One region of the Micromonospora sp. WMMD812 genome, then DNA from elsewhere that is predicted to be linked to it. Evidence: riboswitches for the same ligand, from Rfam matches in the RefSeq annotation. Region 1 holds a riboswitch; the other holds the start of a gene.

Evidence for each region. A riboswitch is a leader RNA that binds a small molecule or an ion and turns the genes downstream of it on or off. The one in region 1 is predicted to bind thiamine pyrophosphate.
Region 2: another riboswitch for thiamine pyrophosphate. It lies ahead of thiE (thiamine phosphate synthase); the one in region 1 lies ahead of O7603_RS28175 (ECF transporter S component).

The regions. Positions count from the first base shown of each region.
Region 1 covers NZ_CP114904.1:6,063,524-6,078,399, forward strand. Annotated here, with positions in the region: gene O7603_RS28110 (DUF4097 family beta strand repeat-containing protein) at 1-286, opposite strand, end outside; gene recO (DNA repair protein RecO) at 389-1,198, shown strand; gene O7603_RS28120 (isoprenyl transferase) at 1,231-2,007, shown strand; gene O7603_RS28125 (hypothetical protein) at 2,097-2,282, shown strand; gene O7603_RS28130 (thioredoxin reductase) at 2,504-2,731, shown strand; gene O7603_RS28135 (pirin-like bicupin family protein) at 2,728-3,489, shown strand; gene gndA (NADP-dependent phosphogluconate dehydrogenase) at 3,564-5,006, opposite strand; gene O7603_RS28145 (MTH1187 family thiamine-binding protein) at 5,103-5,399, opposite strand; gene O7603_RS28150 (hypothetical protein) at 5,716-5,967, shown strand; gene O7603_RS28155 (hypothetical protein) at 6,067-6,579, opposite strand; gene O7603_RS28160 (PHP domain-containing protein) at 6,576-8,267, opposite strand; gene O7603_RS28165 (energy-coupling factor transporter transmembrane component T) at 8,535-9,335, opposite strand; gene O7603_RS28170 (ABC transporter ATP-binding protein) at 9,332-10,747, opposite strand; gene O7603_RS28175 (ECF transporter S component) at 10,881-11,471, opposite strand; TPP riboswitch at 11,546-11,650, opposite strand; gene O7603_RS28180 (alpha/beta hydrolase) at 11,724-12,557, shown strand; gene O7603_RS28185 (SIS domain-containing protein) at 12,677-13,426, shown strand; gene O7603_RS28190 (DUF6328 family protein) at 13,546-14,049, shown strand; gene O7603_RS28195 (acyl-CoA dehydrogenase family protein) at 14,167-14,876, shown strand, end outside.
Region 2 covers NZ_CP114904.1:5,404,081-5,418,956, forward strand. Annotated here, with positions in the region: gene O7603_RS25080 (ThuA domain-containing protein) at 1-2,603, opposite strand, end outside; TPP riboswitch at 2,936-3,045, shown strand; gene thiE (thiamine phosphate synthase) at 3,040-3,666, shown strand; gene thiO (glycine oxidase ThiO) at 3,660-4,931, shown strand; gene thiS (sulfur carrier protein ThiS) at 4,922-5,122, shown strand; gene O7603_RS25100 (thiazole synthase) at 5,119-5,898, shown strand; gene O7603_RS25105 (thiamine phosphate synthase) at 5,988-6,629, shown strand; gene thiD (bifunctional hydroxymethylpyrimidine kinase/phosphomethylpyrimidine kinase) at 6,626-7,411, shown strand; gene thiC (phosphomethylpyrimidine synthase ThiC) at 7,429-9,021, shown strand; gene O7603_RS25120 (hypothetical protein) at 9,184-12,177, opposite strand; gene O7603_RS25125 (cupin) at 12,254-12,571, opposite strand; gene O7603_RS25130 (LLM class F420-dependent oxidoreductase) at 12,568-13,518, opposite strand; gene O7603_RS25135 (ABC transporter ATP-binding protein) at 13,521-14,306, opposite strand; gene O7603_RS25140 (ABC transporter substrate-binding protein) at 14,575-14,876, shown strand, end outside.

The DNA of each region.
Region 1 (14,876 bases):
AGCGCACCACCCGCTTGATCCGGACCTCCGACGCGGTCCCGCTGGCGCGGACGACGACGTCACCGGCTCCGGGCAGCACCCGGATCGTGGTGATCCGTGCTGCCTCGGTGTTGTCGTAGTCCAGTCGCCGGTACGAGAGGTTGTCACACCCGGTGAGGACGATCAGCACGGTGGCCGCGCCGAGTGCGATCGGGGCGACCCGGCGACGCGCGGCGCGGCGCCGGGCCACGTCGGGATCGAGGACGTTCGGGCGGACGCCGTCGGTGCTGGTGCGGTACAGGGCCATGGCGAGCACGCTACGGCCGGTCCGGCACCCGGCGCATCGGGGTTCGTCCGGCCCGCCACCCCGAGCCGACCCTGATTTCGCACCCCGAGGGAGAATGGCCCGATGGCCGGGTACCGCCGACAGCTCTACCGCGACGACGCGGTGGTGCTGCGTGTGCAGAAGCTCGGTGAGTCCGATCGGATCATCACCCTGCTCACCCGCCGGCACGGCCGTCTGCGCGCGGTCGCGCGAGGCATCCGGCGCACCACCAGCAAGTTCGGCGCCCGGCTGGAGCCGTTCGGGCACGTGGACCTCCAACTCGCCGGCGACCCCAAGGGCAACCAGGGCAGCTCGCTGCACACCGTGAGCCAGGTCGAGGGCATCGACCTCTACGGCAAGCGGTTCCTCGGCGACTACCCGCGCTACACGGCGGCCAGCGCGATCGCCGAGACCGCGGAGCGGCTCACCCCGGTCGAGCGGGAGCCGTCGCTGCGGCTGTTCCAGCTCACCCTGGGCGCGCTGCGCGCGCTCGCCGAGGGCGGCCACGCCACCACCCTCGTGCTCGACGCGTACCTGCTGCGGGGAATGACGCTGGCCGGGTGGGCGCCGGCGCTGACCGCCTGCGCGGTCTGCGGCACACCCGGTCGGCACCGGGCCTTCTCCATCCCGGCCGGGGGCGCGGTCTGCCCGGACTGCCGGCCCCCCGGCGCGGCTCACCCGGCACCCGCCACCATCGACCTGATGTCCGCCCTCAACAGCGGTGACTGGCGGGTCGCCGACGCCAGCGAGCCCGGTGTGCGCCGGGAGTGCAGTGGACTGGTGGCGGCGCACCTGCAGTGGCACCTGGAACGCGCGCTACGCTCGCTGCCGCTGGTCGACCGGGGTGCTCCGACCTCCGGCGCGGACGGTGCGAACAGGGAGAGAATCGAGTGATCCGATCGACGAGGGCCCTCCGGCGCGAGCCGATGCCACCGACACCGCACCCGTCGGGTGCCCGACCGCCGGCGCTGCCCCCCGAGGCGGTGCCGCGGCACGTCGCGGTGGTGATGGACGGCAACGGCCGGTGGGCGAAGGACCGCGGCCTGCCCCGCACCAAGGGGCACGAGGCGGGGGAGTTCTCCCTCTTCGACACCATCGAGGGCGCCATCGAGCTGGGCATCCCGTACCTGTCGGCGTACGCCTTCTCCACCGAGAACTGGCGGCGCTCGCCGGACGAGGTCCGCTTCCTGATGGGCTTCAACCGCGACGTGATCCGCCGGCGCCGCAACCAGCTGGTCGACCTGGGCGTGCGGGTGGTCTGGTCCGGTCGGGCCGGCCGGCTCTGGAAGAGCGTCATCTCGGAGCTGCAGACCGCCGAGGAGATGTCGCGCGACAACTCGACGCTGACCCTCCAGTTCTGTGTCAACTACGGCGGGCAGGCGGAGATCGCCGACGCGGCGGCGGCGATCGCCCGGGACGTGGCGGCCGGGCGACTCGACCCCGGCAAGGTCACCGAGAAGACCGTGGCGAAGTACCTCTACCACCCCGAGGTCCCCGAGGTGGATCTCTTCCTGCGACCCTCGGGCGAGCAGCGGACCTCCAACTTCCTGCTCTGGCAGACCGCGTACGCCGAGCTGGTCTTCCTCGACACGCTCTGGCCGGACTTCGACCGCCGACACCTGTGGTACGCCTGCGAGCTGTACGCGCAGCGGGACCGGCGGTTCGGCGGAGCGCTGCCCAACCCGGTCCCGCCGCCGGCCTGAGCCGTCCGGCCCGCCGGCCCGGGCAGGCGTACCCCGGCGTCACGCTGGGTATCACTCTCCTCAGGAGCCACTGACGGAGGTGAACCCACATGATCCAGAAGCGCATCGCCCAGTGGGCGCTGATGGCGGTCGCCGTGCCGCTGGCCGCGGCCGGCGCGCGCCGGCTGAGCCACAAGCTGGAGGACCGTCGCGGTCCCTCCGGGGTGTCCCGACTGCTCAGCAGGGGCGCCGACCTGCTGCGCCCGCAGAAGGCCAAGCGCCGCCGGTTCTGGTGACCGCTCACGTCGGCGCCGCCCTCACGCCGAGGGCGGCGCCGACGCACGTTCCGCCCCCCATCGCGCCGATCATGCGGTTGTGGCGCCTCGCGAAGGGCGCGTACCGGCGCCAAGCGCATGACCGACGGGCGGGGTGTGGCGTTTGGCGGGGCGGGTGGGTGCCGCGCGAATAGGATCGCGGGTGGGCGTGTCGTGCGTGCGTGCCCGGCTCGGGGGTGGGAATGCGGGATCTCCGGTTCAAGATGATCATGGCGTTGAACGCCGCCGACCTGGGTGACCCGATCTGCGAACAGGTGGCCGAGATCTGCGCCGAGATCGCCGAGCAGCACTGCGCCGAACTCGGTCACGCGCCGCAGTCGCGCGCCGGTGAGATCGGCGAGCTGGCCACCGGCGAACCGGCCCTGACCTGGGCGCCGGTCGAGGCCGACAGCCGGCAGAGGGCCTGGTGAGCGCGCCCCCGCCGGCGGTCGACGTCCGCCGGGCCGACGACCGCTTCAGCACCCGGATCTCCTGGCTGGACTCGAAGCACTCGTTCTCCTTCTCCCGGCACTACGACCCGGCGAACACCCACCACGGCCTGCTGCTGGTCAACAACGACGACGTGGTCCGGCCGGGCGCCGGCTTCGAGACCCACCCGCACCAGGACATGGAGATCGTCACCTGGGTGCTGCGCGGGTCGCTGGTGCACCAGGACTCGACCGGGCACTCCGGGGTGATCTACCCCGGTCTGGCGCAGCGGATGAGTGCCGGCACGGGCATCCTGCACTCGGAGAAGAACGACTCCTGGCGGCTCGACGGCCGGGACCCGCACACCGACCCGGTGCATTTCGTGCAGATGTGGGTGCTGCCCGACACCGAGGGCGTCGACCCGGGCTACGAGCAGCTGGAGATCGACGACCAGCTGCTCCGCGGCGACCTGGTGCCGGTCGCGTCCGGCATGGAGCGGTACGACGGCGGCTCGGCCATCCGGATCCGCAACCGCTACGCGACCCTGCACGCCGCCCGCCTCGGTCCGGGCGACGCGGTCACCCTTCCGGACGCCCCGTTCCTGCACCTCTACGTGCCCGCCGGCGCGGTCACGCTGGAGGGCACCGGTCTGCTCGGCACCGGGGACGCGGCGCGGCTCACCGCCACCGGCGGTCAGCGGGTCACCGCCACCGAACCGGCCGAGATCCTGGTCTGGGAGATGCACGCCACCATCGCCTGACGGGCGGCCGCGGCCACGCCGCGGTCACGCCGCCACGTCGGGGTCACACCGCCACAGCCGTGGTCAGGCCGCGGTCAGGCCTCCACTTCGGAGCGGTCCCCGGCCCAGAGCGTGTGGAAGCTTCCGTCCCGGTCGACCCGGTGGTAGGTGTGCGCGCCGAAGTTGTCCCGCAGCCCCTGGATCAGCGCGGCCGGCAGCCGCTCCGCCCGCAGCGCGTCGAAGTAGGACAGCGACGAGGCGAACGCGGGCGTCGGCACGCCGGCCCGGGCCGCGTCGGCCACGACCCGCCGCCAGCCCGGCACACCCGCGCCGACCGTCTCGGCGAACCACGGCGCCACCAGCAGCGTGGGCAGGTCGGGCTGCTCGTCGTACGCCTGCCGGATGCGGTCCAGAAAGCGGGCTCGGATGATGCAGCCGCCCCGCCAGATGGTCGCGGTGCCGCCCAGGTCGATGGTCCAGTCGTACTCGGCGCTGCCGGCGCGGATGTGGTCGAAGCCCTGCGCGTACGCGACGATCTTCGACGCCAGCAGCGCGCGGCGGACATCCTCGACGAACGCGTCGCGGTCCTCCACCTGCCATTTCGACCCGGCGTCCGGGAAGGCCCGGCGGGCCGCGTCGCGCTGGTCGGCGTGCCCGGAGAGCGAGCGGGCGAAGGTAGCCTCGGCGATGCCGGTGATCGGGATGCCCAGGTCGAGGGCGCTCTGGACGGTCCACCGGCCGGTGCCCTTCTGCTCCGCCCGGTCGAGCACGACGTCGACGAACGCGCGGCCGGTGGCCGCGTCGGTGTGGGCCAGCACGTCCGCGGTGATCTCGATGAGGAACGACTCCAGTTCGCCGTCGTTCCACCCCCGGAAGATCTCCGCGATCTCCGCCGGCTCCGCGCCCAGCCCGGCCCGGAGCAGGTCGTACGCCTCGGCGATGAGCTGCATGTCCGCGTACTCGATGCCGTTGTGCACCATCTTCACGAAGTGGCCGGCGCCGTCCGGGCCGATGTGCCGGCAGCACGGCACGCCCTCCACCTGGGCGGCGATCCTCTCGAAGATCGGCCCCAGCTTCCGGTACGACTCGTCGGACCCGCCCGGCATGATGCTCGGCCCACGCAGCGCGCCCTCCTCGCCGCCGGAGACGCCGGTGCCGACGAAGTGCAGCCCGTGCTCGCGCAGCGCCTCCTCGCGGCGCCGGGTGTCGGCGAAGTGCGCGTTGCCGCAGTCCACCACGATGTCGCCCGGCTCCAGCAGCGGGACGAGCTCGTCGATGACGGCGTCGGTCGGCGCGCCGGCCTTGACCATCACGATCACCGCGCGGGGGCGCTCCAGCGCGGCGACGAAGTCCGCCATGGACTCGGCCGGCACGAACCGGCCCTCGTCGCCGTGCTCGGCGACCAGGCTGCGCATGCGCTCCGGCGATCGGTTGTGCACCGCCACCGTGAACCCGTTGCGTGCCAGGTTGCGGGCCAGGTTGCGGCCCATCACCGCCAGCCCGGTCACACCGATCTGCGCCGTCGACTGCTCCGCCATGCGTGCCGCCACCTCTCGCTGTCGCTGTCCGCGGTCTCGAACCTATCGCGGTGTCCGGCGGCGCGCGCCGGCCATCGACAGCCCGTCACGGGGCGGTCACCCCTCGGCGAGTCGGGCCTCCACCCGGGCGACCTTGCCGGTGAGCGCGTCGGTCACACCGGGCCGGACGTCCGCCTTGAGCACCACGCTCACCCGCGGGGCCTGGGCGGCGACCGCGTCGACCGCGCGCTTCACCACGGCCATCACCTCGTCCCACTCGCCCTCGACCGTGGTGAACATGGCGTCGGTCTGATTCGGCAGGCCCGACTCGCGGACCACCCGGACCGCCTCGGCGACGAGGTCACCCACCGAGTCGCCGACGCCGAGCGGGGTGATCGAGAACGCGATCAGCATGAACCGATCGTGCCAGTAATTCGGCTGCGCGCGCGCCCGGGTCGGGCTTAGTGTGTGGGCATGCGTAAGTGACGCCCCTTCCGAGCCGGCCCGCCGCCCGTGTGCGCGGTCCGTGCGCTCCCGGGCGTCCGCATTCCCAGCCGCCGTTGGCGCGGCGGTGCCGGTCGTGGTCGATCCCCGGGACGAATCCCATCCGACGTGACCGGGCTCTGGCCAGCCCGGTCCCCACGAAGCCGCGACCGCGCCGGTCACCCGGGCGCGCGACCCTCCCGGTCGCCGCGTCCCGGCCGGCCGGGACGCCGAGAAGGAGGCCCGGATGCCCGCGAGGCGCAACCCGAAGAAGTCCCGTACCCCGGAAACCACGCCGAGCGTCGACGAGCTGACGCCGGCCGATCTCACGCAGGTGGTCGTGCCCGCGGTGCCGTCGCCGCCGATCGAGGTCGCCGAGCCGGCGGTCCGTCCGGCGCCACCCAAGGCCGGCCCGCCGGTGGGCCACGACCGGTCCACCGCCGGGCGTGGCAGCCAGCGGGCCGGTCAGCCCCGCCGGTACGCCTTCCGGCGCAGCTGACCGGCGGACCGGGCGGTCGTCGCGGCGCCCACGGCGTCGTCTTCAGCGCCCGGCACGGGTGCGGTCCGCCGCCGACGGCGACGGACCGCACTCCCCGCCTCAGTGGTCGGCGCAGCAGGGCGTCGGGTCGGGCACCTCGAACGGGGCAAGGCCCCCGGTGTAGTGCGGCATGGCCACCAGCACCAGTTCACCGTCGCGCCACTCGGGCCGGACTAAGTCGCGGGTGTCCAGTGGCAGGTCCGGTCCGGCCGCCGCCGAGCCGAGCACCACGACCCGCTCGATCGCGCTCCCCGCGAGCACCTCACCGACGGTGAGTGTGCCCACCATCCGGTCCACGCCGGGGTAGCGCACGGCCCGGCCGGACCGGCCGGCGGCGTGTTCCGCCGCCGCCCGCTCGGCCGCCTCGTGCAGTTCCGGCGGGGTGGCGGGCAACTCGGCCAGCCGGTCCGCCGCCGCCGGCACGGCCACGCTGAGCGCCACGTGCGGGTACGGCGTGGCGACCAGGTGTGTGCAGGCGACCAGGTCCGGCAGGCCGAGCGGCGTGACGTGCGTGGCCAGCCAGTGCTCGGCCTCCCGGACGGTCCGGTGACCCAGGCTGAGGCCCAGGATCACTGCGGCAGGACCCAGATGGGGTTGGCGTAGAACCACAGGTCCTCCCACGGGTCCGCGGCGCCGGTGACGTCCAGCGCCGGGCCGAACGGGTCGACCGCCGCGCCCATCAGGCCGGGCTGGCTGCGCTTGCCGTCCGTGCCCCGGACACGCAGGTAGAACGGCTGGTCCACGCGACCGAAGGAGTACGTGAAGGAGACCTTGCCGGTGCCCTTCGCGACCTCGAAGGACTTCACCACCTTGGTGTTGGGGGCGGTGAAGGCGTCCTTGTCGGCCACCGGGCCGGTCACCCGGCCGGCGATCACGTCGACCCGGGCGAGCACGGGCACGAACTGCGACCAGTTCGGGATGTCCGCCAGGTCGATGTCGATCGTCACCTCGACGCCCGTACCGCGCTTGACGCGCAGCACGCCACCGAGCGGCGTACCCGATTCCCGGCGCCGGTCGCCGGCGACCCGGGCGCGGACGTCGAGGGCCTTGATCAGACCGCCGTGGTCCACCCAGACCCGGCCGGCGCGGAGACCGTCCATCACCGATCGGTAGCTGAAGGAGCTCGCCCCGACGTGGGTACGGCTGTACTGGCCGGGCCAGTAGTCGCCGGCCGTGCTGAGCAGGGGGCCGTACACCGGGTCGTTGTGCTTGCCGTTGAGGTCGAAGTTGCCGTCCGGCCCGCGCTGCGAGGTGTCCAGGTAGTTGACGTGCGAGTCGGAGTTGGCGCTGATCCACCAGGCCCGGCCCTCGGCGAGGAGGCTGTCCCAGAGCCCGCCGACGGTGGCGGTCATCCAGTCGAACCCGCCCCAGGTGCGGTAGCTCTCCAGCGGGTAGCCGGGGAACGACGCGGCGGACGGGTTGTTGTCGTAGTAGCCGCGGTTGCGGCCGCCGCCCGGCAGGCCGGCGGCCTGGTGGCCGGGAGCGCCCTCCATGCCGATCGCCACGCTCGGGTCGGCGTCGCGCCAGGCGCGGATCTCGTGCGGGGAGTCGATGCCCCGGCGGGCCGGGTGGTTCGCCAGGAAGAGCGCACCCTCGACGCGGCGCTTGCGGACCGCCTCACCGAGGAACTTGATGCCGGCGATGGCGAGCGCCTCGTTGGCCGGGGTGTTGTCGCCGGCGTTCTTGACGCTGCCGTCGAAGGCGTTCTCGAACTCCTTGAGAACGGCGACCTCGTTGCGTCCCGGGTGGACGAAGACGGTGGCGTGCTCGGCGGCCGGGATGTTCCACTCCAGGCCCTGGTAGATCAGCAGGTCCTTGAGCTGGGCGCGTGCGGCGACGATGTCCGGGTTCACCTTGTCCACGCCGATCTTGGCGTGCGCGACGCTGCCGTGGTCGGTGACGACCATCCAGTCCAGGCCGTACGCCTGGGCGTGGCGGGCCTGGTCGATGACCCGGTACTGGGCGTCCGAGCTGTACTGGGTGTGGATGTGGTGGTCGCCGGCCAGCCACTGGAACTCGCCGGTGCGGCCGTGGTCGCCGCCCGGGCCGTGGTCGTGGTCGCCCGCGATGGCGGGAGTGCCGGAGGCCAGCACCGTGGTGGCGGCACCGGCGCCGAGCAGGCCGGCGTTGCGCAGGAAGCCGCGCCGGCTGAGGTCCGCGGGCGCCAGCTCCGCGTCCGGGACGGATTGGTCGAGCGCCGGGGGCAGGTCACCGCCGGCAACGAGGTCGTGATCGTGATGGTGCGCGTGGCCGTGGCCCATGTGCTGCTCCAGTCGGATCAGAGGAGTTGTCCGCGCGCCAATCTCGTCGGGTCAAGGGAACGGCATGTGTCCCGTGCGCGGCGGCCATGCGAACATGCGACTCCGGCCATGCTTTCCGCGTCGGCTGCGCCCCTGCTCAGGGCACACCGCGGGCGGACGCGGGCGCCACGGGCGCCGGACATATTGGACGGACGTGGCTCTCCGGCGCGTGCCGAAACGCGCGCGGGCCCCGCGCGCAGGCCGGCGCGGGCCCGGGGCACGGGCCGTTCAGCCGAGCAGCGGGCGGAAGGTGCCGAGGACGATGCTGGTGGCGAGGGCGGCGCCGGCCAGGGCCGCGGCGCCGGCCACCAGGAGCGCGTCCGCGGTGGTGAACCGCTGCCGGCGGGCCACCGTACGCGGGGTGCCGCCGTCGAAGCCCCGGGCGTCCATCGCCACCGCCAGCCGCGTTCCCCGCCGGATCGCCCCGACCAGCAGTGTGAACGAGGTCGAGACGAAGAGCCGCAGCTTCGCCAGCGGGTTGCGTCCCGCCTCCACCCCGCGGGCCCGGCGGGCCATGGTGATCATCTGCCACTCCTGGCCCAGCAGCGGCACCAGCCGGAACGCCGCCAGCGCACCGATGGCGAACCGGGCCGGTGCCTTCGCGTTCTGGATCAGCGCGTCGGCGAGGTCGGTCGGGTCGGTGGTGGCGAACACGATCACCCCGGGCAGCGCCACCGCGAACATCCGCAGCACGAGGCCGAGCGCGGTGAGCAGCACCCCCGAGGTGACCACGGCCGGGCCGGCCTCGACCAGCACCCGGCCGGATCGCTCCGCGGCGAAGAGCACCAGGGTGACCACGATGCCGACCGCGCTGACGAGCAACGGCCACGCCCGCCGGGCCAGCACCCGGTAGCGCACGCCGAACAGGGGCAGCAGTGCCAACTCGACCACGAGGGCGATCGCCGGCGCCACCGGATCCAGCGTGGCGACCAGGATGAACGAGAAGACCATCGCCGCGGCCAGCTTGGCCACCGGGTTGCGCCGGGCCAGCGGCGCGCGCGGTGCGGCGACCGGCTCGATGCTGATCACGGTCGCTCCAGGGTGAGCTGGCGGTCGGCCAGCGCGGCGACGAACTCCGGGTCGTGGGTCACCGTGACCAGCCCGTGCCCGGCGTCGCGCAGCTCGGCGAACAGGTCTACCAGCTCCAGCCAGGTCCGCCGGTCCTGACCGAACGTGGGCTCGTCGCAGACCAGCAGCCGGGGAGCGGTGGCCAGGGCCGTCGCCACGCTGAGCCGCCGCGCCTCGCCGCCGGAGAGGGTGTACGGGTTGGCGCCGGCGAGCGCGGTCAGCCGCAGCCGCTCCAGCAGGTCGGCCACCGTGGACCGGACCGCTGGCTCGGGGCGGCCGGCGCGGCGCGGGCCGAGGGCCAGCTCGTCGAAGACGGAGCTCGTGACGAACTGGTGCTCCGGGTCCTGGAAGACCGAGCCGATCCGGCCGGCCAGCGCCGGGGCGCGCCAGCGGTGCGGGGGAGTGCCCGCGTCCCGGCCGGCCAGCTCGACGCTCGCGGTCACCGCGCCACCGCCCGGACGCAGCAGCCCGCCGAGCAGCAGCGCCAGCGTGGACTTGCCGGCGCCGTTCGGGCCGAGCACGGCGAGGGCCTCGCCGGCGCGTACGGTCAGGTCGGTCGGGGCCAGCCGGGCCGGCAGGCCGAGCCGCTCGGCGGCGAGCAGCAGGTCGCCCGGGGCCGCCGTGGCGCGGCGGGGCGGCACGATACGGCCGGGCACCCACACCCCGTCCGCGGCGAGCGCGTCGCCGTGGGCGCCGAAGACCGCCTCCGGAGTGCCGTCCGCGCGTACGCCGCCGCCCGCTTCGAGCACCACCACCCGCTCGACCAGTGGCAGGGCCTCGGCCACCCGGTGCTCGACCAGGATCAGCGTGGTGTCGGCGTCGAGCGCCCCGGCGACGGCGGAGCGGACCAGCGCGCCGCCGGCCGGGTCGAGGTTGGCGGTCGGCTCGTCGAGCAGCAGCAACCCGGGTCGCAGGGCGAGCACCCCGGCCAGGGCGAGCCGTTGCTGTTCGCCACCGGAGAGCGCCGCGGTGGGCCGGTCCCGGTGGTACGGGAAGCCGACCCGGCGCAGCGCCTCGTCGACGCGGGGCCAGATCTCCCCGGTCGGCACGCCCCGGTTCTCCAGCCCGAACGCGACGTCGTCGCCGCTGCGGGCCATCACGAGCTGGGTCTCCGGGTCCTGGAAGACGACGCCGACGCGTTCCCGGCCCTTGCGCGGGTCCAGCCCGTCGATCTCGACGGTGCCCTCCTGCTCGCCGGAGTCCTCCGGCAGCAGCCCGGCGAGCGCGGCCAGCAGGGTGCTCTTGCCGGCCCCGGAGGGGCCGAGCAGCAGCACCCGTTCGCCGCTCTCGACGCGCAGGTCCACGCCGCGGACCGCCCAGCGTTTCCGCCCGGCGTGCCGCCACCCGAACCCGCGCAGCGTCACCGCCGCCACCGCACCGCACCCCCTTCCCTCTCTGCGCCGTACCGACCCCACCTGTTGATCATGAGGTTTGCGGCGCTCCTGGTGATCGTTCTCGCCGCAAACCTCATGATCAACCTGGTCAGTGTGTGGCTGGGTGGGGCGGTTAGATGGCGGCGCGTTCGCGGCCGGCGGGGAAGCGGTCCAGGACCCCGGTGTCGGCCAGCGCGCGGGTCAGCGCCCAGGCGCCGGCGCCGGCCACCACGGTCGCGCTGACGATGGTGAGCAGCGCGTACGGGATGCGGTAGTCGACCAGGTCGTACGCCTTGTTCCAGTAGACGAAGTCGAAGATCGCGGCGCTGACACCGGTGAGCGCCCCGGCCAGCAGCGCGGTCGGCAGCCGGAACGAGCGGTAGCGGAACGCCGCGAAGGCCAACTCGGCGCCGATGCCCTGCATGAGCCCCTGGAGGATCACGATGCTCGCCCACTGACTACCCAGCAGCGCGGAGAGGATCGCGGCGATCGTCTCGCAGTAGAGGGCGGCACCCGGCTTGCGGATGACCAGGCCACCCAGCACGGCCGGCACCAGCCAGACGCCGTAGATCAGCGTCTGCGCCGGCGGGAAGAAGGCGAACGCCGCCTCGGTGGCGCTCCAGACCAGGCCCCAGGCCCAGAAGATGACGCCGAAGGCGACCGCGATGACCGAGGCGACGACGATGTCGATCGTGCGCCACCGGTTCGTGTCGGTGTGGTTCATGTGCATGCTCCCAGTCCTGTGGAGGAACCAGGAGAAGACGCACGCCGCGCCCGGTGGGACCGGACGGCGGCGCGGCTGGAGGTCGACCGAACTCCCTGCGCTGGCATTACCCAGATCAGGTTCGAGGGTCTGCGGGCGTGCCCGCACTCTCAGCGCTGTGCGCTCCCCTGTCGGATGTGAAGTTGTTCCGGAGACGCTAGCACCGCGGGCAGGGGCGCGGCGACGCCGGCCGACCTGGGTAGGCTGCGGATCATGCGGATCGACGCCCGGGGATTCACGTTCGACGTCCGCGCCGGCGGTCCGGGGGACGGCCCGCCCGTGCTGCTGCTGCACGGCTTCCCGCAGCACGGCGGGGAGTGGGACGACGTGGTGCCCGCGCTGCACGCCGCCGGCCTGCGCACCTACGCGCTCGACCAGCGTGGCTACGCCCCGGATGCCCGGCCCACCGAGGTGGCGGCCTACCGGCTGCCCGAGCTGGTGGCCGACGCGGCGGCGGTGCTCGACGCGCTCGGCGTCGACGCCGCGCACGTGGTCGGCCACGACTGGGGCGCCGTGGTCGCCTGGGGCCTCGCCGCGCACCACCCGGCGCGGGTCCGCACGCTCACCGCGGTCTCCGTGTCGCACCCGGCCGCCTTCGGCTACGCCCTGGCGCACGACGTGCGGCAGAAGGCCCGCTCGTCGTACATCGCGCTGTTCCGCCAGTCGGGCGGCAAGGCGGAGACGGTGCTGCTGGCGCTGAACGCCGCCGCTCTCCGGCGGCTGCTCTCCGGCGTGGGCGACGCCGCCCGGGTGGCCCGGTACGCCGGCCCGATGCGGGAGCCGGGCGCGCTGACCGGCGCGCTCAACTGGTACCGGGCGATGTCGGGAGCCGACATGAAGGCCGTCGGCCCGGTGACCGTGCCCACCACGTACGTCTGGAGCGACCGGGACGTCGCGATCGGCCGGACCGCCGCGGAGGCCTGCGCCGCCCACGTGACCGGGGACTACCGCTTCGTCGAGCTGCCCGGGGTGAGCCACTGGATCCCGGACGAGGCGCCGGCGGCGCTGGCCGAGGCGATCCTGGCCCAGGTCCGGGCCGGGGCCTGAGCCGACCGGCGGCCGGTGCGGGTCGCCAGGCCGGGTCGACCGGCAGGCGGTACGAGCGGATCGACGGGCGGCCGGTGCGGGTCGCCCTCGGTCGGAGGTACGCAGGAGATGGAGGAGAGATGACGCTGAGCGCCGAGAGCTACCTGGCGACGGTGACCGAGACGATGAACCGGGTGGCCGCGAGCCAGCGGGAGGCGGTCGGCCGGGCCGCGGACCTGCTCGCCGACGCGATCCGCGCCGACGGGGTGGTGCACGCGTTCGGCACCGGGCACTCCGAGGCGTTGTCGATGGAGATCGCCGGCCGGGCCGGCGGGCTGGTGCCCACCAACAAGATCGCGCTGCGGGACCTGGTGCTGCTCGGCGGTGCCCCGGTCGACCTGCTCGGGCCGACCCTGGAGCGGGACCCCACGGTCGCGCACCGCCTGTACGAGCTGGCGCCGGTCCGGCCGCAGGACGTCTTCGTGGTGGCCTCGAACTCCGGTGTGAACGGCGCGATCGTGGAGTTCGCCACCCTGGTCAAGGAGCGCGGTCACGGACTCGTGGCGATCACCTCGGCGCAGCACTCCGGCCGGATGACGTCCCGGCATCCGTCGGGCCGGAAGCTGGCCGACGTCGCCGACGTGGTGCTCGACAACGGCGCGCCGTACGGCGACGCGACGCTGCCGCTGCCCGGCGGCGGGGCGGTCGGCGCGGTCTCCTCGATCACGGCGGCGCTGCTCGCGCAGCAGATCACCGTGGAGGTGGTGGCGCGGCTGCTCGCCGCGGGGGAGCAGCCGCCGGTCTACCTGTCGGCGAACATCGCCGGCGGCGACGAGCACAACAACGCCCTGGAGGCCCGGTACGCCGGCCGGATCCGCCGCGGTTCCTGAGCACGGTCGGGCGAAGCCCCGCCCCTTCGTGAGTCGGTTTCACGCGCCGCGTGATCGGGCATTGGCGTTGCTGCCGGCGGCCGGGGCCGCCGGCAGTAGCGTCTGAGCGGAGGTAACGCGTGTCGAAGGAAACCGAGAAGCAACGCTGGCAGCGCAACTTCGCGGACCTGCTCCAGGAGTTGCGGGTGGCGCAGACCGGCGTGCAGATCCTCTTCGCGTTCCTGCTGACCCTCCCGTTCAGCAACGGCTTCACCAGGACCAGTCCGTTCCAGAAGGACGTCTACATCGTCTCGCTGCTCGCCGCGGCGGCCGCCACCGCGTTGATCATTTCGCCGGTGGCGTTCCACCGGGCGCTGTTCCGCCAGGGACGCAAGCCGGAGCTGGTGCGGTTCGCGCACCGGATGGCCAGCGGCGGGCTCGCCTTCATGCTGATCTCCATGGTCAGCGCGGTGCTGCTGATCACGGACTTCGTGCTCGACCGCCCGATCGCGTTCGTGCTCAGCGCGCTGACCGCGGTCTGGTTCCTCACCTTCTGGATGGTGCTGCCGTTCGCCCGCCGCGGCTGGGGGGACGACGACATCGACGACGAGGACGACAATCCTCGTACGCTCGCCGGCGACTGACCCCGGCGATCGCCGAAACTCGATCTTCACGCAACGCTACCCCTGGGTAACACCCGGGGGTAGCGTTGCTTGTGTCGAGCACGTTGACGCAGCGGACCGAGGTTCGAGGGGGCAGCCGTGACCACGACGCAGAACAGCCGACCCGTGCCGGAGGAGTCCGGCGCCGTCCCGGAGCGGCCCGACACGAGCGGCGGCATGGCCGCCCCACTGCCCGGCGAGGCGGGGCAGGTGTCCGAGAAGGAGGCCCGCCAGGTCGCCGAGGCGGCCCGGGAGTCCGCCTGGGACCGTCCCAGCTTCGGCAAGGAACTCTTCCTCGGCCGGTTCCGGCTCGACCTGATCGACCCCTGGCCCCGGTCCGACCCGGCCGAGGACGCCCGGGCGGAGGAGTTCCTCGACCGGCTGCGGGCCTTCCTCATCGCAGAGGTCGACGGCGCGGCGATCGAGCGCGACGCGCATATTCCTGACGAGGTGTTCCAGGGGCTGGCCCGCCTCGGCGCGTTCGGTATGAAGATCGACCGCTCGTACGGCGGGCTCGGGCTCAGCAACCTCCAGTACTGCCGGGCGCTGATGCTGGCCGGCTCGATCAGTCCGGCGATCGGCGCGCTGCTCTCGGCGCACCAGTCGATCGGCGTGCCGCAGCCGCTCAAGATGTTCGGCACCGCCGAGCAGAAGCAACGCTTCCTGCCGCGGCTGGCCGCGGGCGAGGTCTCCGCGTTCCTGCTCACCGAGCCGGACGTCGGCTCCGACCCGGCCCGGCTCGCCACCACCGCCGAGCCGACCGAGGACGGCACCGGCTACCGGCTCAACGGGGTGAAGCTCTGGGCGAC
Region 2 (14,876 bases), 660 kb from region 1:
TGCTCCAGCGGGTGGGCGTGCTCGTCGTGGCCGAGCAGCACCTGGAGCTGGACCCGGTCGCAGTCGATTTCCCCGTCCTCCGGGTCGGTCACCTTGACCGTGTAGCGGACCTGGTCACCCCAGTCGAAGAAGCCGCCGTCCGGCGGGAACTCGATCGTCACCGTCGGCGCGGTGTTGCCCACGGTGATCGGCACGTTCGCCACCGCGGTGCGGCCCTTCGGGTTGGTGACGGTGAGCTGCGCGGTGTAGCTGCCCGCGGCGGCGTAGGTGTGCGTCGGGTTGGCCTCGGTGGAGGTCTGCCCGTCGCCGAACGCCCACGCGTAGGTGAGCGTGCCACCGTCGGGGTCCCGGGAGCCCGCGCTGGAGAAGGCCACGGTCAGCGGCGCCGGCCCGGAGGTCGGGGTGGCGGCCGCGACCGCGATCGGCGCACGGTCACCGGCGATGTAGTCGATCCGGTAGACGCCGGAGTTGTCGTTGTTGCCGCCGAAGCCGCTGCCCCACTCGATGAGGTAGAGCGCGCCGTCCGGGCCGAACTCGAAGTCCATCGGACGGATCAGGCTCATGCCGGTGAGCAGCTGGTTGATGTCCACCAGCGACTTGCCGTCGGCGGTCACCTGCATCGTGTACATCTTCGACTGGTTCCACTCGCCGAAGAGCGCCTTGCCGTCGTAGTACGCCGGCCACTTCCGCTCCGAGTTGAGGTCGGCGTCGTACCGGTAGACCGGACCGCCCATCGGGGCGCCGCCGCCACCGATCTCCGGGAAGAGCGGGTTGCCGCTGTAGTCGTAGTCGACGGTCGCCGGGATGACCGGCGGCAGGGCGGTGAGGCCGGTGTTGTTCGGCGAGTTGTTCACCGGCGCCGCGCAGTCGAACTTCGGACCGCTCGGGCCGGACGGGAACGTGTAGTCGTTGTAGGCGTAGTTGGCCCCGGTGCAGTACGGCCAGCCGTAGTTGCCGGGGGTGCCCACGATGTTCCACTCCACCGTGCCCTCGGGGCCCCGGTTCGGGTTGGCCGCGTTGGCGTCCGGCCCATAGTCACCGACGTAGAGGGTGTCGGTGCCCAGGTCGATGCCGATCCGGAACGGGTTGCGGAAGCCCATGGCGAAGATCTCCGGCCGGGTCTTCTCGGTGCCCGGCGGGAAGAGGTTGCCGGCCGGGATGGTGTACGTGCCGTCGTCCTCCGGGTGGATCCGGAGCACCTTGCCGCGCAGGTCGTTGGTGTTGGCGGAGGTGCGCTGCGCGTCGTAGTCCTGCCGACCCGGCCGCTCGTCGATCGGGGTGAACGCGTCCGACTCGAACGGGTTGGTGTTGTCTCCGGTCGCCAGGTAGAGGTTGCCCGCCGAGTCGAAGGCCATGCTGCCGCCGGCGTGGCAGCAGGTGTTGCGCTGGGTGTCGACCCGCAGCACCTGCTTCTCGCTGGCCGGGTCGATGGTGTCGCCGGTCACCGTGAACCGAGACACCAGGTTGCGCGCGACGCCGTCGTTCGGGGCGTAGTAGAGGTAGACCCACTTGTTGGTGGCGAAGTCCGGGTCGAGCCGGATGCCGATCAGGCCGTCCTCGTTGCCGGTGAACACGTCCAGGTCGACCGCGGTGACCGTGCTGCCGGTGTCCGGCTTCACGATCTGCACCCGGCCGTCGCGCTCGATGTAGAAGACCCGCCCGTCCGGGGCGATGTCCAGCTCCATCGGGTTGCTGGTGTTGCTGTCCAGCGTGACCTTCTCGAAGCTGGCGGTCTTCGAGGCGCCGCAGTCGGCGTCCGCCACACCCGCGGCGGTGCGGATGCCGCCGAGCAGGTGACCGAGGAACTCCGGCTCGGCGTACGACTCCCGGGTGTGGCCACCACCCGTGTACCAGGATCGGCCGCCGTCGAAGTCCTGGCACCAGGCGATCGGGTGGTCGGCGCCCATCGCGCCGGCGCCCGGGGCGTAGCTGTTCTCGTCCAGGCTGGCCAGCACGTGCACGTCGGGCCGCGGGTTGGACTGGTAGTTGTACCACTCGTCGAACCGGGACCAGCGCTCCGGCAGCCCCGCGGTCGCCGGGTGGGCGTGGTCCTCGACCTTGACCGTGGCCTGTTGGTTCGCCGGGTGGCTGGCGAAGTACGCGCCGACCAGGTCGCCGTACCAGGCCCAGCTGTACTCGGTGTCCGAGGCGGCGTGGATGCCGACGTAGCCGCCGCCGGCGCGGATGTAGCGCTCGAACGCCGCCTGCTGCTCGGCGTCCAGCACGTCGCCGGTCGTGGAGAGCCAGATCACCGCCTGGTACTTCGCCAGGTTGGTGTCGGTGAACGCGCCGCCCTCCTCGGTGGTGTCCACCGTGAAGCCGTTGGCCGCGCCGAGCTGCTGGATGGCGGCGATGCCGGTGGGAATGGAGTCGTGTCGGAAGCCGGCGGTCTTCGAGAAGACCAGGACGGAGAAGGGCTCGTCGGCCGCCGCGGCGGCCTGGGCCGGTGTGATCTGGGCCGCGGCCGGGGCGGCCTGGGCGGCTCGTGGGGCGGCCTGCGCGGCGGCCGGAGCCGCCTGGGCGGGCGCGCCGAACAGGCTGGTCGAGACGAGAGCGAGGGACAGGGTCGCGGTGACGGAAATACGGGCACGACGACGGGACACGCCGCCTCCTATGTCGCGGTGGACAGGGATCGCGGGGGCCGGCTCGCCGAAGACCGTCCCAGGTGGAGCCGGTGCGAATGCCGTGCCAGGGCAGCCACGCCGGCATTTTGTCGAATCGCTGAACAAATTAATTCCGCTGGATGCGTGTCGGGCAAGATGCCGGCCGGTAACGGTTTGGCAACGGCAGGCGACATTCCGAACAGGACAGCATGAAGCGACCAGTCGGATTCGCCGTCAGCGCCCCCGAGGGGACGCCGGCAGGGCTCCGCCGCCGGTCCGCCGGCCGCCGCCGACCCCGTCTTGGCAGGCCGGCGGATCTGTCGTACGGTGACCTCAGTACCCACGGGAGCCCGGTGGACCGGGCTGAGAGGGGGGCTGTGAGCCCCCGACCGTCGAACCTGATCCGGGTAATGCCGGCGCAGGGAGGAGCGTTGCCATGCCGTCCCTTGGGCGACTGCATCTGATCACCGACACCCGACCCGGGCGAGATCCGCTCGCCGTGGTCCGGGCCGCCCTGTCGGCGGCCCACGCCGACCTGGTGGTGCAGGTCCGGGTCGAGGACTCCGCCACCGACCGCGAGGCGTACGACCTGACCCGCCGGGTGGTGGCGCTCTGCGCGCCGTACGGAGCCCGCTGCCTGGTCAACGACCGGCTGCACGTGGCGTTGGCGGTGGACGCCGCCGGCGGGCACGTCGGCGCGGACGATCTGCCGGTCGAGGCGGCCCGCCGGGTCCTCGGCCCGACCGCCGTGCTCGGCGCCACCGCCCGGGAACCGGGCACGGCCGCCGACGCCGTCGCCGCGGGCGCCAGCTACCTCGGGGTGGGCCCCTGCCACCCCACCACCACCAAGGAGGGCCTGCCGGCGCCGATCGGGGTGGCCGGCGTACGGGCGATCGCCGAGGCGGTGGACGTGCCGGTGATCGCCATCGGCGGGGTGACCGCGGCCAGCGTGCCGGCGCTGCGGGCGGCCGGGGCGTATGGGGTGGCGGTGGTCGGCGCGCTCTCCGCCGCCGCCGATCCGGCCCGTGCCGCCGCCGAGCTGATCGAGGCGCTGACGTGCTGACCGGCCGGTCCCCGTCGGTGCACGTCGACCGGGCCCGGCCGGACGTGGCGGTGGTGGGGGCGGGACCCATCGGTCTGGCGGTCGCCTGGCGGTGCGCGGCCGCCGGGCTGCGGGTCATGGTGCACGACCCCGCGCCCGGTTCGGGGGCCTCGGCCGTTGCCGCCGGGATGCTGTCCCCGGTCGCCGAGGCGTACTTCGGTGAGCGGGAGCTGACCGGGCTGCTGGTCGAGTCGGCCGCCCGTTGGCCGGCGTTCGCCGCCGAGCTGACCGAGGCGACCGGCGCTGTCCTCGGCTACCGGACCGAGGGCACGCTGATGGTCGGGCTGACCGGGGACGACCTGGCCGAGGCCCGCCGGCTGTGGGCGTACCAGCAGGGCCTCGGCCTGCCGGTGACCCCGCTGCGCCCCAGCGAGCTGCGCGACCACGAGCCGGCGCTGGCCCCTCGGGTGCGGGGCGGCGCGCTGGCCCCCACCGACCACCAGGTCGATCCGCGGCTGCTGGTGCCCGCGCTACGCACCGCGGCCGAGCGGGCCGGCGCGGTGCTGGTGCCGGGCGCTGTGCGGCGACTCGCCGACGTGGACGCCGCCGTCACGGTGGTGGCGGCCGGCTGCGGCGCCGCCGCGCTCACCGGGCTGCCCGTCCGGCCGGTGAAGGGGCAGGTGCTCCGGCTCCGCGCGCCCGACGGCGGCACGCCGGGCTTCCGGCACGTCATCCGGGGGTACGCCGACGGCGAGCACGTCTACCTGGTGCCCCGGGAGAGCGGCGAGGTGGTGGTGGGCGCGACCGTCGAGGAGCGCCGCGACACGAGCGTCTCCGCCGGGGCGGTGCTCCACCTGCTCCGCGCCGCGGTCGAGCTGCTGCCCGAGCTTGCCGAGTACGACCTGGTGGAGACGGTCGCCGGGCTGCGACCCGGCACCCCGGACAACGCGCCGATCCTCGGCCCGCTGCCCGGCCGGCCGGACGTGCTGGTCGCCACCGGGCACCACCGGCACGGCATCGTGCTCACCCCGGTCACCGCCGACCTGATCGCCGACCTGGTGACCGGTGGGCAACCCGACCCACTGCTCGCGCCCTTCCGCCCCGACCGGTTCCCCGGCACCCCCGACGGCGCCGGCTCGGTCGGGCCCGACGACAGGGGGCGAGCCGGCTCCGGCGACGCCGGCTCGGCCGGGGCCGGCGACGGGGGGTCAGGCGGCTCCGGCGACGCCCACCCGGCCGGTTCTGGTGCACGGGAGAAGACGACCGAGGGGGACCTGTGGAACTGACGGTGAACGGTGCCGGGCGGACGGTTCGCGGCGGCGCGACCGTTGCCGACGTGGTGCGGGAGGTGACCCCGCAGCAGCGTGGCGTCGCGGTCGCGGTGAACGGCGAGGTGGTGCCGCGGGCCGGCTGGCCGGCGACCGTGCTGAGCGACGGCGACCGGGTCGAGGTGCTCAGCGCGGCCCAGGGCGGGTGAGCGCGATGCCCTTCGACCTCGGCGGGGTCACGTTCACCTCGCGACTCATCCTCGGCACCGGCGGCGCCGCGAACCTGGACGTGCTGGAACGGGCGATCCGTGCCTCCGGCACCGAGCTGGTGACCCTGGCACTGCGCCGGGTGGACACCGCCCCCGGCACCGGCGGTAGCCTGCTCGAGCTGCTGGACCGGTGCGGCGTCCGGCTGCTGCCGAACACCGCCGGCTGCCGGACCGCCAGCGAGGCGGTCAAGGTGGCCCAGCTGGCGCGGGACGCGTTCGGCACCGACTGGATCAAGCTGGAGATCGCCGGGGACGAGCGGACGCTCCTGCCGGACGGTGTGGAGCTGCTGCGCGCCGCCGAGGAGCTGGTCGCCGGCGGGTTCACCGTCCTGCCGTACACCAGCGACGATCCGGTGCTGGCCCGGCGCCTGGCCGACGTCGGCTGCGCGGCGGTCATGCCGGGCGGCTCGCCGATCGGCTCCGGGCTCGGCGTGACCAACCCGCACCACATCCGGCTGATGCGGCAGGCCGTGGACGTGCCGGTGATTCTGGACTCCGGCATCGGCACCGCGTCCGACGCGGCGCTGGCGATGGAACTCGGCTGCGACGCGGTGATGCTGGCCACCGCGGTCACCCGGGCCGCCGACCCGGTCGCGATGGCCACCGCGATGCGGTACGCGGTCGAGGCCGGCCGCCTGGCCGCCGGCGCCGGCCGGGTCGCCCGGCGCTACCACGCCCTCGCCTCCACTCCGGACGAGGGAAGGCCGGACCTGTGACCCGGCCCGCCCACCGTGGTGCTGCGGTAGATCTTGGCAGGAGTGGGCCCCTGGAGGGAGCCCGATCTTCCAAGATCCGCGGCGACGCGGTGCCGAGCGGGTTGGTGGTGCTCACCGATCGGTGGCAGGCCACGCGACCGCTGGTCGAGGTGGTCGCGGCGGCCGTCGCGGGGGGAGTGCGCTGGGTGGTGCTGCGGGAGAAGGACCTGCCCCGCGCCGAGCGCGCCGCGCTCGCCGCCGACCTGCGAGCGATCCTCGCCGAGGCCGGCGGCACCCTGGTCGTCGCCGGCCCCGACCCGCTCGACGGCGACGCCGTCCACCTGCCGTCGGCCGGCCCGTACCCGCCGCCGCCACTGGGCCTGGTCGGCCGCTCCTGCCACAACCCTGCCGAGCTGGCCCGCCTCACCATCGAGGATTACGTCACCCTCTCGCCGGTCTACCCGACGAAGACCAAACCCGGCTACGGCCCACCACTGCAGCCGGATGGGCTCGCCAAGCTGATCGAGGTCAGCCCGGTGCCGACGCTGGCTCTGGGCGGCATCGAAACCCCCGCTCGGGCACGCGCCTGCATGGAGGCGGGCGCCGCCGGAGTGGCCGTCCTCGGCGCGATCATGCGGGCCGGCGACCCCGCAGTGACAGCCGCCGCCCTGACGAGCGCCCTGGAAGAGGCGGCCACCCCGGGGCCGCGAAGCTGGCAGCCCTCAACCCCCACCACGGGAGCAGGACGATGACCCCACCGGCCGTACTCACCATCGCCGGGTCGGACTCCGGCGGTGGCGCCGGAATCCAGGCCGACCTCAAGGTCTTCGCCGCGCTCGGCGCGTACGGGACCAGCGTGCTCACCGCGGTCACCGCGCAGAACACGCGGGGCGTCGACGCGGTGCTGCCGCTGCCGCCGACCACCGTCGCGGAGCAGCTCGACAGCGTGCTCGACGACTTCGGCGTCCGGGCGGTGAAGACCGGAATGCTCGGCAGCCCGGAGGTCGCCGCCGTGGTGGCCGACGCGGCGCGCGACGGGCGGCTGCCGCACCTCGTCGTCGACCCGGTGCTGGTCGCCACGAGTGGGCACCGGCTCGGCGTCGTCGCCGCGGTCGAGCGGCTGCTGCCGTACGCCCGGGTGGCGACGCCGAACTGCGCGGAGGCGGCGGCGATCACCGGACGCCCGGTGGACGACCTGGCCGGGATGGTCGCCGCCGCCGAGGCGCTCGGCGCCGGCGGCCCGGAGCACGTGGTGGTGACCGGCGGCGACCTCGACGGCGGCGAGGCGGTGGACGTGCTGCACGGCGGCGGGGTCACCACGCTGCTGCGCGCGCCCCGGGTGGCCACCCGGCACACGCACGGCACCGGCTGTTCGTTCTCGGCGGCGATCGCCGTCCGGCTGGCGCTGGGGGACCCGGTGCCGGTGGCGGTCGGGGCCGCCAAGGAGTACGTGCACCGCGCGCTGACCGGTGCGCGGGACTGGGAGTTGGGCGCGGGACGCGGCCCGCTGGACCACTTCGGCTGGTCCGCTTGATCACCAGGGAGGCTGTCATGCAGGCACGACGCAAGGTGTACGTCGAGGGGACCCGGCCGGACGTCCGGGTGCCGTTCGCCGAGGTGGCGCTGACCGGGGACAACCCGCCGGTGCGGCTCTACGACACCTCGGGGCCGGGCTCCGACCCGGAGGTGGGACTGCCGCCGCTGCGCGGCCGGTGGATCGCCGAGCGCGGCGACGTCGCCCCGGCGCGGGGCGGTGGCAGCCCGCTCGCCGGTGTGGACGGCCGGCGTCCGACTCAGCTCGCGTACGCGCGGGCCGGCGCGGTGACGCCGGAGATGGAGTTCGTGGCGATCCGGGAGGGGGTCGCGCCGGAGTTCGTCCGGGACGAGATCGCGGCCGGCCGGGCGGTGCTTCCGCTCAACATCAACCACCCGGAGTGCGAGCCGGCGATCATCGGCAAGGCGTTCCTGGTCAAGGTGAACGCCAACATCGGCACCTCGGCGGTCAGCTCGTCCATCGCCGAGGAGGTGGAGAAGCTGACCTGGGCCACCCGGTGGGGCGCGGACACCGTGATGGACCTGTCCACCGGGAAGCGGATCCACGAGACCCGCGAGGCGATCGTCCGCAACTCGCCGGTGCCGATCGGCACCGTCCCGATCTACCAGGCGCTGGAGAAGGTCGGCGGCGACCCGGTGAAGCTGAGCTGGGAGGTGTTCCGGGACACCGTCGTCGAGCAGGCCGAGCAGGGCGTGGACTACATGACGGTGCACGCCGGCGTGCTGCTGCCGTACGTGCCGCTGGCCGTCGACCGGGTCACCGGGATCGTCTCGCGGGGCGGCTCGATCATGGCGGCCTGGTGCCTGGCGCACCACGAGGAGAACTTCCTCTACACGCACTTCGCCGAGCTGTGCGAGATCCTCGCCCGGTACGACGTGACGTTCTCGCTCGGCGACGGGCTGCGCCCCGGATCGATCGCGGACGCCAACGACGATGCGCAGTTCGCCGAGCTGCGGACCCTCGGGGAGTTGACGAAGGTCGCCTGGGAGTACGACGTGCAGGTGATGATCGAGGGCCCGGGCCACGTGCCGATGCACAAGATCAAGGAGAATGTGGACCTCCAGCAGGAGTGGTGCCACGAGGCGCCGTTCTACACGCTCGGCCCGCTGACCACCGACATCGCCCCCGCGTACGACCACATCACCTCGGCGATCGGCGCGGCGATGATCGGCATGTTCGGCACCGCGATGCTCTGCTACGTCACGCCGAAGGAGCACCTCGGGCTGCCCGACCGGGACGACGTGAAGGCGGGTGTGATCGCGTACAAGATCGCCGCGCACGCCGCCGACCTGGCCAAGGGTCACCCCGGCGCGCAGGCCTGGGACGACGCGCTCTCCAAGGCCCGGTTCGAGTTCCGCTGGGAGGACCAGTTCAACCTCGCGCTGGACCCGGAGACCGCCCGGGCGTACCACGACGCGACGCTGCCGGCCGAGCCGGCGAAGACCGCGCACTTCTGCTCGATGTGCGGCCCGAAGTTCTGCTCCATGAAGATCACCCAGGAGTTGAAGGACTACGCGGCGCGCGGCATGCGCGACAAGTCGGAGGAGTTCGTCGCCGGCGGCGGCCGGGTGTACCTACCGCTGGCCTGAGCCGAGCGGGGTGTCCGGCAACGCCGGACACCCCGGACTCGGCTGGTTTCAGAGGACGTTTGATCGGTGACGCCCGGGCGACCCGACACGCCGCGACACGAATTAGCCGAACCGTCAACGATCACGCCGGCTCCCCGGCGGCCCACGCCCGGCCCCGCCGGCTCAGTCGCGGTGGTGGCGGCCCGTCGAGCGTAGTGACCGGCGGCCGCTCTCCTGCTCGGGCTCGTTGTCCGTCACCGGCTTGCCCAACCCGGCGACCCAGTCCACGTACTCCTCGTCCTGCGCCGCCAGCGGCTCCGGCTCGGCGGGCTCGTCCTCCGCGTCGCGGGACCGGTTGCGCCGGAACAGCCCGAGCCGCCCCCGGCCCCGCCCGCCGGACTGCTCGGTGCCCGGCTCGCCGGTGGACGTGTCGGCCGTCCCGGTCGATCCCTCCGTCACGGCCGTCGTGTCGGCCGCTTCCGACCCGGCCGACGGCGCGTCCGGCGCGGTGTGTCGCGGCCCTGTGGATGTCGGCCCGGCCCGCCGCGCGGTGGCGAGCGCCTCCCAGCTGGCCGCCCTGTTGAGATCGGGCAGCGGCGCCCGGTGCCGTGCCCGGGGCGTGGACTCCGACGTCTCCTCCGGCTCCGATCGGGCCGGGTCGGGGCCCACTGGCGCGGACCGCGGCGGGACCGGCCAGGCCGGGGCGACCGACCGGGCCGGCCGGACTCCGCCCTGGGGTTCGGTCCCCGCGTGGGTGCCGCTGGTCGGCTCGTCGGCCGGCCGGAGGAGCCTGGGTTCCGCGCCGTCGGCGGGGTGCGTTCCGGCGGTCGGCCAGGCCGCACCCTCCGACTCGGAATCGGTGTGGGTGGCCTGGGCGGGCTCGTCGACCGGCCGCCCGACGCGCTGCCGGACCGGCTTCCCCACCGCGTTGGCGCTGGACGCCGCACCGGTGCTCGACGTGGTGCCGCTGCGTGATTCGGGGCCGCTGCTCGACGCGGTGTCGCTGTCCGTTGCGGCGTCGCTGCCGCGGGTGCTCGGTGTGGCCTTGGCGCTCGCTGTGGGGCGAGACGCCGGAGTCGATGTGCCGGTCTGGTTGTCGCCGGAGGGCGGTCCACCGGCTGTCGACGAGGCGCCGGCCGGACCGGCGCCTGCGGCCTCGGCCGGCGCCGTAGCGGAGCTGGCGCCGGTGACGCTGCCACCGGTGGTGTCCGTGGTGTCGCCGGGCGCGGCGGCCGACTTCGGTGTCGACTTCGACTTGCGGGTCCGCCGTGGCTTCGGCGCCGCGGCCGCCGTTGCCGGTACGCCCCCGCCCCTGCGGTTCGCCGGCTGGTCGTCGCCAGAACCGGCGGTGGGCTGAGCGGCGGTGGGCTCGTCGCCGGTGGCCTGCTTGGCCGAGGCCCGGGTAGCGGCGGTCCGTCCGGTCGCGGGCCGCTTGGTAGCGCCACGATCGGTGGCCGCCACGTCGGTCGCGCCCGGCTTGGCCACGCCCTGGTCGGTCGCGGCCTGGCCGGTGGGGACCCGGTCGGTGGGGGCCCGGTCGGTGGCCGCCCGTGCGGCGGCGGAACGGGCCGGTGCGGCGTCGGCGGCGCTGCCAGGCCGTGTTCGCGGTCGTGCGGTGCCGCCGATGGTGTCCGACCCGGTGCCGGCGTCGGTCGCCGAGCCATCTCGCCCCGCACCGTCCTCCGGCCGGGCGCTGTGGGGCTTCGAGCGGTATGCCTCAGAGGCATAAATATGACCCTGAGGCATACCGCTCGCAGGGATACCGGCGGCGGTCCGCTCCGCGTCGGCTGCGGCGTCGGGACCGCTGGACGGGGCGGCGGAGCCGGGCCTGGAGACGGCGCCGTCGGCCGGCGCGGGCGCGTTGGCCGACGCGGGGTCGGCGGCCGTGGTGTGCGCCGTGCTGTGGGCCCCCGCGCCTTGGGACCCCGTGCTGTGGGACCCCGTGCCGGGGGCGCGCTGGATCGGCCGGCCCAGCGTGGATTCGACGGTCAGCGGTGTAGTGCTCTCCGGCGGGCCCGACGCCGTGCTTCCGGTCGGGCCCGACGTTGTGCCGCTCGCCGGCCAGTCCCAGTGCGCCGGGGCGGTGCGCGAGGTCGGGTCGCCGCCGGTGGGGCCGGCGTGGGTCGTGCGGGTCGTACCGCCGGATCGGGCGGTGAGGTCCGCTCCGGCGGGCTGCGCCTCGTCGTCGGTGCGCTCCTGGGCGGTGCGGTCGTCGGCGGTGGGATGGCCGGTCGCCGGGGTTCCGCTGGTCGGCAGTGCCGGGCCGGCGGGCAGTGGGCGAAGGATGTCGCTCGGCTCGATGGCGTGCGCGCCGGCGGTGCGCGTCCGGGACGGCCAGCGCAGCAGGGCGGCGGCGGACGCGCCGAGCACGCCGGCGGCGACCGAGATCAGCGCGGCGTAGTACGGCGTGGTCTGGTAGCGGTTGACCACGTCGCCGGGGCCGGCGGTGAGGTACGCGAACGCCACCAGCACCGGACCGGCCACCCCGGTCGCCCCGCTGATCAGCGGGACGTGGCCGCGCCAGCGGGCCAGACCGGCGGTCGCCGCGCCGGCCAGCAGCGCGACGGTGGGCAGCAGGAGCAGCGACAGCCGCTGCGTCGCGTCCGCGGCCAGCCAGGACGGCTCCAGCACGCCGAGCCGGACCGCGCGCAGCGGCCCGGTCGCCCCCAGCGACGGCAGCGCGGAGACCAGCGCGAGCAGCCAGATCGCGCCGGCCACCGCCGCGGCGTTCCAGCCCAGCGGCGGATTGAGCAGGACGGCGATCGCCGCCCCGGCGCCGACGAGCGCCCCGAGCACGGCACAGATGCCGACCGCGAAGACCGGGTCGACGGAGACCAGCTCCGCCGCTCGGGCGGGCTGCATGCAGAGCGGCGCGACGGCGGTGGCGCCCAGCGCCGCGGCGGCGCCGACCGCCAGGTGCCGGCCGGTGGTGGCCGGCAGCGCGTCGCGTCGGTCGGCGAGGCGCCCGGTGAGCACCGCACCGGCCACGGCCGCGTTCGCCGCGAACCAACCCACCCAGACCAGCTGGGCCGGCCACTGGTTGACGGTCGCGCCGGTGAAGGCGCCGGTGAGCCGGACGATGCCGAAGCCGTACGCGATGCCCAGCTGACCGGCCCCGGCCAGCACGCTCACACCGAGCGCCGTGAGCAGCAGTCTGCCCCAGGTCCGAAAGGCCATGTCCGGCACGTTACGCACCGGGTACACCGGATCGCCACCGGCGCGCCGCGCGGCACGCCGGCCCTGACCGGCCGGTCTACTTGAGTTCGACCAGCCGGGCGAGGTATGTCGTATCCCCGACGTTGGTCAGCATGTGCACCGCGCCCGAGTCCCGGTAGACCACCCCACCGGTCGGTTCGTCCGCGTCGATCCGCGTACCGTCGATCGTCTGCACCACGTTCTTCGCGCCCTGGATCGCCACCACCAGGTACGGGTGGTCGTGTCGGTGCAGGGGTTGCCGCTCGCCCGGCTCCAGCCGGATGTGCCAGACCCGGACCCGGTCGTTCTCGTACACGATCTCCTGGCCCACCGGCCCGAGTTCGAGTCCGTCGGTCACGTCCGTCACGTCGGTCATCGGTCTCCGTCCAACTGCGGGAGCACGTCGCTCGCGATCAGCTCCAGGTGGTCGAGGTCGGCGAGGTCGGTCAGGCGCAGGTGCACCCGGGTGGCGCCGATCGCGGCGAACTCACCGATCCGCTCGACCAGCTGGGCGGGCGAGCCAACCACCGGGTCCTCCGGCGGCAGCGCGCTGGCCACGTGCAGCGGCGCGGCTCGCCGCTGGGCCTCGGCGTCGGTCCGGCCGATCGCCACCACGATCCCGGCGGAGAGCATCAGCGGCCCGCGCCCGGACTCGGCGCGACCGGCCCGGTCGCAGGCCTCGCGCACCCGCTCGTACGCCCCGGCGGTCTCCTCGACGGACTTGAACGGCATGTTGAACTCGTCGGCGTAGCGGGCGGCCAGCTCGGGCGTCCGCTTGGGACCGCGGCCGCCCACGATGATCGGCGGACCGGGCACCTGCACCGGCTTGGGCAGCGCCGGGGCGTCCACCAGCCGGTAGTGGTCGCCGGTGAAGCTGTAGGACCCGCCCGACGGGGTCCGCCACAGCCCGGTGATCACCTCGAGCTGTTCGGCCAGCCGGTCGAAGCGCTCGCCGACGCCGGGGAACGGGATGCCGTAGGAGACGTGCTCCCGCTCGTACCAGCCGGCGCCGATGCCCAGCTCGACCCGGCCGCCACTCATCTGGTCGACCTGGGCCACCATCACCGCCAGCGGGCCGGGTAGCCGGAAGGTGGCCGAGGTGACCAGCGTGCCGAGCCGGATGCGGGTGGTCTCGCGGGCCAGGGCGGCCAGCGTCAGCCAGGCGTCGGTCGGCCCGGGCAGGCCCGGGTCGGCGCCCATCGACTGGTAGTGGTCGGCGCGGAGGAAGCCCTCGAAGCCGGTCGCCTCGACGAGTTGGGCGAAGCGGAGTTGGTCGTCGTAGCTGGCGCCCCGGTGCGGCTCGGTGAAGACCGACACCCGCATGCTCATCGTCCCTCCGCGCCGGCGCCCGCCGGCTGCTCGCGTTCCATCAGCAACTCGTGCAGGTCCGCGCTCACCCGCGCCACGTCGGCGAGGTGCGCGTTGCGGCCCAGGGTGCGGGGCCGGGGGATGTCCACCTCGACGACCTTGCGGATCCGGCCGGGGCGCGGACTGAGCACGACCACCCGGTCGGCGAGCAGCACGGCCTCGTCGATCGAGTGGGTGACGAAGACGACGGTGGCGCCGTTCTCCATGTGCACCCGCTGCAGTTCGCCGGAGAGTTCCTCGCGCGTGAGGGCGTCCAGCGCGGAGAACGGCTCGTCCATCAGCATCACCCGGGGCTCGCCGATCAGGGACCGGCAGAGCGAGACCCGCTGCTGCATGCCGCCGGAGAGCTCGTGCGGCAGGCGCTTCTCGAAGCCGGCGAGCCCGGCCAGGTCGAGCAGCTGGCGGGCGCGCTCGCGGTGCTTCGCCCGGCTCCAGCCGAAGATCTCCACCGGCAGCAGCACGTTGTCGAGCACCGTGCGCCAGGGCAGCAGCGCCGGACGCTGGAACAGCATCGCGATGTCCCGGCGGGGCTTGGCGACCGGCGTGCCGGCCACGGTGATCTCCCCGGCGGTCACCGGGAGCAGGCCGGCGACCAGCCGCAGCAGGGTCGACTTGCCGCAGCCGGAGCGGCCGAGGACCGCCACGAACTCGCCCTCGGCGACGTCGAGGTCGATGCCCCGCAAGGCCTCCACCCGGCCGGACCGGCCGTCGAAGGTACGGGACACACCGGACAGTCGGATCATCTCCGGCGGGCCTCCACTGAGTGGACGGTCAGGATCGGACACAGGTTATCCGGCTCGTGCCCGTAACGCACTGTCCGGGGTGGACGCCGTTTTGTTTCCGTTCCGCAACTCGATACGCCTGGCGTCGCAAAGGTGGGGTTCTCGTACGCTGTGCCCGCGAAGAGTCCCCTCACGACGGTGGTGCCGGCCTGCCCCCTTCCGCCGGCGCCCCGCGACAACCCCCTCCGGTGGGCCTGCCGCCCCCGGTCGGAAAGGACATGGTGCACTGATGAGAAGGCTGACCCGTACGGTCGCCGCGGCCGCGCTGGCCACCGCCCTCGCTCTCGTCGCCGGCTGCAGCGGCGACTCGGACTCGTCCGACGACGCCGCGGGCGGGAACGGCGGGGCTCTGGAGAAGGTGACCTATCTCACCTCCTTCGGCAACTTCGGCCGTGACTCCTACGCCTGGGTGGCGAAGGACAAGGGCTTCTTCAAGGAGGCCGGCTTCGACGTCGAGATCAAGGCCGGTCAGGGCACCGGCGGCGTGATCCAGACGATCGTCGGCGGCCAGGCCGACTTCGGCCCGATCGA